DNA from 2 places in the Culturomica massiliensis genome. Region 2 is predicted to be linked to the other one. Evidence: riboswitches for the same ligand, from Rfam matches in the RefSeq annotation. Region 2 holds a riboswitch; the other holds the start of a gene.
What was found. A riboswitch is a leader RNA that binds a small molecule or an ion and turns the genes downstream of it on or off. The one in region 2 is predicted to bind thiamine pyrophosphate.

Region 1 (5,330 bases), 230 kb from region 2:
ATGATGGCTATGTCTTATGGCTATGTTTATGTAGCACAGGTAGCAATGGGGGCAAATCAGGCTCAATATATCAAAGCATTGAAAGAAGCGGAAGCATATCCGGGACCGTCTTTGATTATAGCTTACGCTCCCTGTATCAACCACGGTTTGAAGGCTAGCATGGGTAAATCACAGGCAGAGGAGAAAAAAGCCGTTGAGTGTGGTTACTGGCAGTTGTATCGTTATAATCCGTTGTTGGAGTGTGAAGGTAAAAATCCGTTCCAATTGGATTCTAAGGAACCTGATTTCTCTAAATTCCGTGAGTTCCTGATGGGTGAAGTACGTTTCAATTCTTTGGTAAAAGCTGCTCCTGCAGATGCAGAGAAGCTGTTTGAAACAACAGAAGCAAATGCCAAATGGAGATACGAAGGTTATAAACGTCATGCTGAAATGAAGTATGGTGAATAAATAAGATCTTTGGATCCGGATAAGGGCTGCATTTTGCAGCCCTTTTTTTATGGAATGGGGAGGAAAAGATACAAACCGGACTGATAATTGATATGGGAAGGATATATTGCAATCTGTTCTTATTCCGCTTGCCGAGCTTTTAGTGTTGATTGTTTTTTATAAAAATTTACATTAAATTGCATATCCTATTTTTTTTCGTATTTTTGACTGTAATTTTATGTCGTTAGGTATAAAGAACAAAAGTGTAAGTTTAAAAGATAATTTTATGGAAGAATTAGAAACAAAAAATCAGGAGCAACCCAAACAAACGATTATAATTCAGCAGCCTGTTTCCCGTTCGAATGGTTTGGGTACTGCGGGGTTTGTATTGGCATTGATTGCATTATTTTTAGGCTGGATTCCGTTTTTAGGCTGGATTGTATGGTTGTTAGGACTTATTTTTTCTGCCTGCGGTATGTTTAAAGCTCCCAGGGGGCTTGCTATTGCCGGACTGGTAATATCTCTGATCGGGGTGATATTATTGCTGGCTGTTTTCGGTGCCGTAACTGCTGCTCTTACGTTGTGATAAAAACGGGGGATGCGACTTTCTGAATCTTCACAGATTTAATAGAAGAAAAATAATGGGGCGATGAAAAAATATTTTCATTACCCTATTTTTGTTTCTATAAACTTTTTCTTTTGGGTATTTTCTTAATTTTTATTTACCTTTGAGCCATTATTAACAGTCAGAAAGGGGTGCCTGAATAGTACGGGCTGAGATTATACCCATTGAACCTGATCCGGGTAATGCCGGCGAAGGGAGTTATGTAACAGATGTGCGCCTTTCTGTTATAATTTAAAGCACAAATGAATAAAAAATTTTGGATCATTGCCACATTATTGCATTGTGGTTTGTATGCCGTTGCAGAAACAGAAACGACGGATTCTTTGCGTCATGTAAATCTTGAAGAGGCTCAGGTCTTTTCAACGCGTGCAACAGCGAGGACTCCGATTGCTTTTGTCAATATCAGTAAAGAGGCAATTCAGAAACAAAATGCCGGTTTGGATATTCCGTTTTTATTGTTGATGACGCCTTCCGTATTGACCACGACAGATGCCGGTGCCGGAATCGGCTACTCGACGATACGTGTACGGGGTACCGATGCGACTCGTATTAATGTAACCACTAACGGTATTCCGATGAATGATGCGGAGAGTCATGCTATTTTTTGGGTGAATACGCCGGATTTGGCTTCTTCTTTGAAAGATATGCAGATACAGCGCGGGGCCGGAACTTCAACGAACGGGGCCGGTGCTTTCGGGGGAAGTATCAATATGCAGACAGAGAGCTCTGCCATCAATCCTTATGCAGAAATCAGCGGTTCTTACGGTTCGTTTAATACACAGAAAGAAACGTTTAAAGTGGGAACCGGTCTGGTGAATAATCGTTGGGCTTTCGATGCCCGGCTTTCGCATATTAAAAGTGATGGTTATAGAGACCGGGCTTCTGCCCAATTGAAATCTTATTTTGCTCAGGCCGGGTATTACGGAGATAAAACGACGGTTAAATTTATTACTTTCGGTGGCAAAGAAGAAACTTATCATGCCTGGGACGGTATAACCAAGGATATGCTGGAAACCGATCGTACCTATAACCCGAATGGAGTAATTGAAGATGAGAACGGAAAGGCTGTGGGTTTTTATGATGATCAACTGGATGTGTATCGTCAAACCCATTATCAGTTATTATTCAACCATATTTTCAATCCGGCCTGGAATTTAAATGTTGCTTTTCATTACACCGGCGGGGAAGGATATTACCAGGAATACAAGAATGGCCGCTATCTGGCCGAATATGGATTACAACCTTATGTGGATGCTGAAGGCAAAACGGTTGAAACTTCGAATTTAATCCGGAGAAAGAATGTCGCCAGTGATTTCGGTGGTATGGTTTTTTCTTTAAATTATCAAACCGGAAAATTACAGGCATCTCTCGGAGGCGGAATGAATAAATACAAGAATGATCACGATGGAAATGTAATTTGGGTGAAAAATTATATCGGCGATCTTGCTCCCGATCATAAGTTCTATGAAAATACCGGAGAGAAACTGGATGCCAATATATACGGACGTCTGAATTATGAATTTGTACGTAATCTGAATTTTTACGTCGATTTACAATATCGTCATATTAATTATACGATAAAAGGAGTGAACGATAAATACGATTGGAGTGCGGGTCATATGCAGCCATTGAATTTGGATGAAACCTTTAACTTTTTTAATCCGAAAGCGGGACTTTTCTGGCAGATCAATTCTCAAAACAGTGCTTACGCTTCATTTGCTGTAGCGCAGAAGGAACCGACCCGAAATAATTACACTGACGGTTTCTTTACCCAACGCCCCAAAGCCGAACGCCTGCTGGATTATGAGCTCGGATATACTTTCCGCTCGGGCCGTTTTACTGCCGGCGTGAATTTGTATTATATGGATTATAAAGATCAACTGGTATTGACCGGACAGTTGAACGAGATCGGAGAAGCCGTATCAGCTAACGTAAAAGATAGTTATCGTACGGGTGCCGAATTGTCGGCCGGAATGAGGTTTACAAATTGGTTGCGTTGGGATGTCAATGCGACGTTGAGCCGTAACCGGATTAAGCATTATACGGAATATTTGAGCGATGTGAATGAAAACTGGAAAGATATGACAACAGCAGATGGCGGTATTTCTCAAACAGCCAATTATTTGGGATCCACTCCGATTTCTTTTTCTCCGGATTTTATGTTGAATAGTTTGATTGCTTTCAATTATAAGGGATTGGATGCCTCGTTACAGTCTCAGTATGTAAGTAAGCAGTACCTGAATAATTCCGGGGATAATGATTGTACATTGGATGCTTATTTTGTAAGTAATTTGAATGTAAGTTATACTTTCAAGCTGCCGGCGATGAAATCGGTAACGGTAGGGGTAACGGTGTATAACCTGTTCGATGAAACGTATGAAAGCAACGGATATGCCAGTCGTACGGCTGTTTACCCGACACCGGACAGAATCAAACCGGCAGGTGTCAAACCGGAAATAGTACCTTATGCGGCTTATTATCCCAATGCCGGAATTAATGCGTTGGCGTATCTGACGTTGCGATTTTAAAAGATAAGGTTGGAACCGGTGTTAATATCGGTTCCGATTGTAAATCAAAAATTTATGGGTTCGTATCTTGGTTTTTTGTAATTTTATTCTTTTATAGTCGATCTGAAATTTACATTTTAAAGCAGCTATGGATTATTTAGAAATTATCGGGACCCTTGTCGGATTGCTATATCTCTGGTTCGAATATAAAGCGAGTATCTGGCTTTGGGCTGCGGGTATTGTCATGCCGGCTTTAAGTCTTATGGTGTATTATCGGTCCGGATTATATGCGGATTTCGGTATTAATATTTACTATCTTTTAGCCGGTATATACGGTTGGGCGATGTGGTTAAAAGGGGCTTCCGGTAAGAAAGAGCTTCCGGTTATACATACGCCTATAAAACAGATTTTGCCGTTGACAGCTATAGCTGTCGGGTTATTGTTGTTTATTGCCTGGATATTGATTCGTTTTACGGATAGTACAGTTCCCTGGCTTGACAGTTTGACAACGGCATTGAGTATTGTGGCCATGTGGATGTTGGCTTATAAACATGCCGAACAATGGTTGGTATGGATTATTGTCGATGTTGTTAGTTGTGGGTTATATATTTATAAAGGTTTACCTTTCTATGCCGCTTTATATGGATTTTATACTATAATTGCCTTCTTCGGCTATTTCAAATGGTTGAAAATGATCTCCGAAGAAAGGTAATTTATGATTTCTGGATTCTGATTTATCTCCCTAACTAACCGTTTGTTTTAATTTAGAATTTGCAATTAAAATTCTACTTTTGCCTTGTAATTGTATTGAAAGATGAAGCATTATCCTTTATGTGGTAAGGGGCATTTGCCGGAGGTTGTTATATTGGCGGACGGGAATTTTCCGAGGACCCGTTCGGCTGTTGAGATGTTAAAACGATTGCCGATAGTATGTTGTGACGGGGCGACCGGTAAATTATTGCGTCATGGGTATAAGCCTCACGCTATTGTCGGAGATGGAGATTCGCTTTCATCTGTACTTCGGAAACAATATGCTTCTATTATTCATCTGGAAAAGGAACAGGAAACCAATGATTTGAGCAAAGCTTTCCGTTTTTGTCTGGAAAAGGGTTGGAGAAATATTCTGATCCTGGGGGCAACGGGAAAAAGGGAAGATCATACTTTGGGAAATATCAGTCTTTTGATGGATTATATGTCCTGTGCTCAGGTACAGATGTTGACGGATTACGGTTTGTTTACCCCTGTTTGCGGAGATTCTGAGTTTGAGTCTTTTCCGGGACAACAGGTATCTGTGTTTAATATGGGATGTACTTATCTGAAAGGTGAAAATCTGGCTTATCCGCTCTCTCTGTTTACGAATTGGTGGCAGGGAACTTTAAATGAGGCAACTGAAACCCGTTTCCGGGTTATTACGGACGGAAAGCTGTTGGTATACCGGGTTGGCGGTTTATTGAAATAATAAGAATGTAATTTTTATCATTATTTACAAAACTTCCTAAAATTTTTATCAATCTGATTTATGTTATATATTTGCGGAAATTTAGTTATCGGTTGCATGTACGGTAATCATTTTACGGTTTATTAAATTTATTTTTCATGAAAAGGCAATTGATTTCCTTATTGGTGCTATGTTTTGGAATATTTCAATTACAAGCAGCAGATAAACAGGTGATCCGGATTTCGACAGCCGCTACGGATTTAATTTTTCAGGTGGGGGCGAACGGGCGTTTGTATCAGTCGTATTTAGGTCCCCGATTTATGAACGGGACGGA
Region 2 (5,330 bases):
TTTCTCAGTCCTATTTTCAACAGTATTTCCAAACAAGGGTATCGGTCGGAATTTTCAATGGAGCAACTCCGGACTGCTGCCCGCAAAGGCATTATAGATACCAAAATCATTGCACTGGGAGGGATAACGGCCGACAATCTTACGACGGTCCGGACATTGGGATTCGGCGGAGCAGCTCTTTTGGGTGATGTCTGGAACCGTTATCGCTCTCCCGACGACACCGAAGCCTTTCTGCAGCATCTGGATAAGCTGATTCAAACCGTCTCTTAAACAGGCAACAACTCCGTCCCGCCCATTTGGCAGAACAGGGTTGTTGTTTTTTTGTGTTGAAAATCGTTATTTCTTAAAGCGAGCAATAATCTCATCGGCAACCTTCTTACCCGACATCAGCATACCGCCGAAAATCGGCCCCATACGCGGAGTACCTGACACAGCCGAAGCCGCCATACCGCAAACATAAAGACCGGGATAAATTTCCTTCGTACCGTTTACAACTTCCTCTTCACCTGCAGTTACATCCAGGGAACGTTCACCGATAACACCTCCGGTCTCTGTTGCCAGCTTGATACCGTTTTTACGGGCAACCGTAGAAGCTATTTCACTATCATGTCCCGTACCGTCGATAACGGTTTTAGCCAAAATATTCAACGGATCGACATGCAATCCTTCACGCAAAACAGGCGTCCAGTTTACAACAACCCCACTTACTTTGTTATTCTTAAAAATCACATCTTCAACCGAATAGCAGTTAAAAATCGTAGCCCCGGCATGCACAGCATGATAAAGTAATGAAGAAGTACTTTCAACCGAATCCATAACATAAAGTCCGTCTCCGCATGATTCGTAACGGATTTCAAAATCGCGTACAACCGGCATTGCCTCCTCCTGAATAACAATCTGGTTAAACATCATAGCACCGCCCCACATACCTCCTCCCGGAGCAAGTTTACGGTCGAACTGAGCTACCTTCAAACCGGCCTTAGCCAGATAATAGGCAGCTACGATACCCGACGGCCCTCCGCCGACAATGGCAACATCCAAATCAAGATTTCTCTGTAATTTGTCAAAATAGGTACTTACGATTCCCTGTGATACTCTTGTTTCAATCATCTTTTCAGCTTATTTTATACATGGATTATTTTCTACTCCGACAGTCGATTCTGTCTCGGTTTCAGCCGTATATTCACAATCACGCAATTGCCGGCTGATACGCATCGCACAAAAATGAGGTCCGCACATTGTACAGTATTTTCCATTCAGATGGTTGGCTTCACGGTAGTACTGCAAAGCACGCTCCGGATCAAGACTTAAATTAAACTGATCTTTCCACCGAAACTCATAACGAGCCTTACTCAATGCATTATCACGTACATCGGCCCCGGGATGGCCCTTGGCCAAATCTGCCGCATGGGCTGCAATCTTATATGTCACGACTCCCACGCGCACATCCTCCTTCTGAGGCAATGCAAGATGCTCCTTCGGAGTTACATAGCAAAGCATTGCCGTACCGTACCAGCCGATCTGAGCCGCACCAATGGCGCTCGTTATATGATCATATCCCGGAGCAATATCGGTCACTAACGGTCCGAGGGTATAAAACGGAGCACCGTGACATTTCTCAATCTGCCTCTCCATATTCTCCCGTATTTTATGCATCGGCACATGTCCCGGTCCCTCAATAAATGCTTGTACATTCTTTGCCCAAGCCCGTTGCACCAACTCGCCCATCGTATCCAACTCAGCAAACTGAGCCTTGTCGTTGGCGTCGTAAATCGATCCCGGACGTAACCCATCTCCCAGAGACAAAGCCACATCGTATTGTGCACAAATATCACAGATATCATCGAAATGCTCATATAAAAAACTTTCTTTCCGATGCGCCAGACACCATTGGGAAATAATACTACCGCCACGGCTTACCATACCACACAGGCGACTATTGGCGTAACGGATATTTTTCAAACGAATTCCGCAATGGATCGTAAAGTAATCAACCCCCTGTTCACACTGCTCAATCAACGTATCGCGAAACAGTTCCCAGGTCAGTTCTTCAGCCTTTCCTCCTACCTTTTCCATTGCCTGATACATCGGCACAGTTCCTACAGGTACCGGGCAGTTACGGATAATCCATTCGCGGGTTTCATGAATATTCCGGCCCGTCGACAAATCCATCAGGGTATCTCCACCCCATTTACAGCTCCAGATCGCCTTCTCGACTTCCTCCTCGATCGTAGACGTCGTTGCCGAATTACCGATATTGGTGTTGATCTTGACAAGAAATTTCGAACCGATAATCATCGGTTCGGCTTCGGGATGATTGATATTGGCCGGCAATACCGCACGACCGGCCGCAATTTCCTGTCGTACAAACTCCGCTGTTATGTATGAGTCGATACCCAACTCCCGGCAATTCATATTCTCACGAATAGCCACATACTCCATTTCAGGCGTAACAATACCCTGCCTGGCATAATACATCTGGGATATCTCCCGCCCTTCTATTGCCCGGTAAGGCAATTGAATGTGGTCGAAACGAAGATGATCCAGACTCCTGTCAGCCAGCCTGGCCTTACCGTATTCGGAACTGATCTCCGGCAGACGCTCCACATCGCGCTGCCGGATCCATTCTTCACGCAAACGAGGCAATCCCTTTTTCAAATCAATATCCGTTTCCGGATCGCTATATGCTCCGCTGGTATCATATATATAGACCGGAGTATTTTCGGTCATCACCTGTTCGCCATCCACCACAGTTACCGTCGGGGTCAGCTTTACACGCCGCATGCCGACCCGTAGCTCAGGAAACAAGTTACCGGGCATGTAAATTTTCTCCGAATCGGGATACGTAATTTTAATTTGATCTTTCATAATTATCCGGAATTTATTTTGTCAATTCAATGATTTTTTTCATTTCCGCTACCGGATCGGCTGCACGCAATACACTACCACTTAGAGCAATTCCATTTAATCCGACAGCTTTTAAGGGCGGGATATCTTCGGTTGTAATACCGCCAATTCCGACAATCGGTAATCCGATGCCAACCTCATGCATCCGGCCTAAAATAACTCGATATCCCTCCAATCCGAGCACGGGAGCTAACTTTTGCTTGGTTGTCGTAAACCGAAAAGGGCCACAACCGATATAATCGGCACCGTCCATCGCATGTCGCCGTATGTCTTCAAACGTATTAGCTGTCCCGCCGATACGGAATGCAGTTCCCAAAAACCGCCGGGCTTCCCCCACCGGCATATCCTGCTTACCGAGATGCACCCCGTCGGCTCCAATCTTTTTCACCAATTCCACCCGGTCGTCGATAATAAAAACTGCTCCGTAATCAGAACACAGAGCCTGCGTCTGTCGGGCAACAACTTCTGCTTCCTCCTCCGTCGCCTCTTTCATGCGCAACTGTATCCAGCGGCAACCTCCTTCCAGCGCAATCCGCACAGAATCAAGATAAGTAATCGTATCGGTAAAATGAGTAATAAATTGTACGTCGAACATAAACTCTCTTAAATATGTTATCTATGGAAAGAGAGTGTGCCGCGCACGTTCAGAGAAGTCGGATACTCAAAAAAACTCCCTACGACGGTACTAACCGTATCAGGTTCATCGGGTATAATCTCAGCCTCATGAAAGAGGCACCCCCTTTTTCCGGAAACAAATTAAAACAGAATATTCAAGAAAACAAAGCAATTCCGGACTTTAATTATAAACTTTAAATAGAGAATAAGTCGTAAAGAATCTTTAAGTTATTCTAACTTACTATTTCAGATCAAACATATTACCCTTTTCAGGGAAAATTCGTAAATCCCAAATTTTACATGCAGATAATTTCAGAGCAATAACAGTTCGGGCAGATCGTTCCGGTAACAGGTACAATCACAATTTCATTCGAAAGATATCGGAGACCTGTGCAAAACCGTGTTTTTGAAAAAAATGATGAGCCGAATGGTTATTAACGCCCGATTCCAGATAACAGTTGCGGATCCCGCGTTCCCGGAAATTCTCTACAGCTTTTTCCAGCAACTGCTCCCCGATACGTTTTCCCCGGGCATCCGGAGCAACAGCCATATCGAAAATTACACCATAAGGTTCTGCCCCGTCTTCCATAACACCGAATATGATAAATCCGGTCAAAATACCGTTGTCTTCATACAACAACACGGTATTGGAGGGATCCGCTGTCTGCCTGTCCAAGTATTGCAGCCATTTTTGCTTATAATCGGCAGCCAATATACCGGGATCCGTTGCAATCCCCATCTGAAGTTCCCCGTGAGATATATAGTCCTTATGCTCTTCGAGCACAATTGCAAAAAAATCACACAATGTCGTTCTGTCTTCAAATTTATAATTCCGGATCATTTCACATCAGATTTATGTTTTCTCAATTTTCCATTCGTATCCCCCACTATCATTTTTATGCAGGATATCAGCCCCGCAGCCACAACAGAGGCAATAACCACCGATACGACTATAATCGGTAAACGCCCGATCTTAGCATACCATTCGGATAACAACAAAATTGTATTCTGTTGCAAAACTATAATAAAAACCGATGTCAGATACACGAATAGCATAATATATCCGGGCTCGTTCAAACGCAATATTTTAGCTATATATTTCACGGCTGTTTTCAATAAAACGACAAACCCGAATATAACACCCAAAACCGTCAGCAAAACCAAAACCGTAGCTGTTTGCTTACCCAATTCCTGAGATAAATCCGTTAATAAAGGCACTTCATCCCCTTGCAATATAACAGAAAACAAAGAAGCTACGGATATAAATAACAATATGTATTTCGTACTATTGGCCTGACTGATTTCCAACATATTACTGACATTATTCAAGGACTTATCCACTTGCTTGATCGTCATATTCAACTGTTTCTCATCTTCCTCGATTTTCAGATTCCGGGCTGTCTGATGATACATGTATTTATGCGACATGTAGCGCAAATACCGCACCGAATCGAGTTTTAGAACGATATTCGACAATTCCACACTCAAACGGGCATTTTCTTTGATCATATCGTGCACATTGTCCTGATGCTGGAAATCTTTTTCCATAGCCCGGTGGGAATTATAAATATACTTATTCAGCACATAATTGATCGTTTGTTTTTTCGCCAGCAAAATTTCAACCAACACGAGATATTCCGGCCAACTGACGTGATAACACTCCCTTCTGCCCAGATGTTCTTTCCAATTTGTCGCAGCACAGTTCCCACGCTTCCCATAAGTACCGATCACCACACATACATTCTCATTGACAAGCACGAGGTCGTCCGTATCAATCGCAATATTTTTTCCGCATATATCTCCAAAAC

Region 1: it holds a riboswitch for thiamine pyrophosphate, as region 2 does, so the genes downstream of both, BN8908_RS07975 (TonB-dependent receptor) here and BN8908_RS06780 (thiamine phosphate synthase) in region 2, are expected to answer to the same signal.

What each region holds. Positions count from the first base shown of each region.
Region 1 is NZ_LT594621.1:1,557,701-1,563,030, reverse strand. It holds gene nifJ (pyruvate:ferredoxin (flavodoxin) oxidoreductase) at 1-447, shown strand, start outside; gene BN8908_RS07980 (hypothetical protein) at 713-1,012, shown strand; TPP riboswitch at 1,169-1,266, shown strand; gene BN8908_RS07975 (TonB-dependent receptor) at 1,294-3,579, shown strand; gene pnuC (nicotinamide riboside transporter PnuC) at 3,707-4,270, shown strand; gene BN8908_RS07965 (thiamine diphosphokinase) at 4,373-5,017, shown strand; gene BN8908_RS07960 (alpha-galactosidase) at 5,155-5,330, shown strand, end outside.
Region 2 is NZ_LT594621.1:1,323,155-1,328,484, forward strand. It holds gene BN8908_RS06765 (thiamine phosphate synthase) at 1-270, shown strand, start outside; gene BN8908_RS06770 (sulfide-dependent adenosine diphosphate thiazole synthase) at 337-1,110, opposite strand; gene thiC (phosphomethylpyrimidine synthase ThiC) at 1,120-2,868, opposite strand; gene BN8908_RS06780 (thiamine phosphate synthase) at 2,882-3,502, opposite strand; TPP riboswitch at 3,561-3,657, opposite strand; gene BN8908_RS06785 (GNAT family N-acetyltransferase) at 3,881-4,363, opposite strand; gene BN8908_RS06790 (hypothetical protein) at 4,360-5,330, opposite strand, start outside.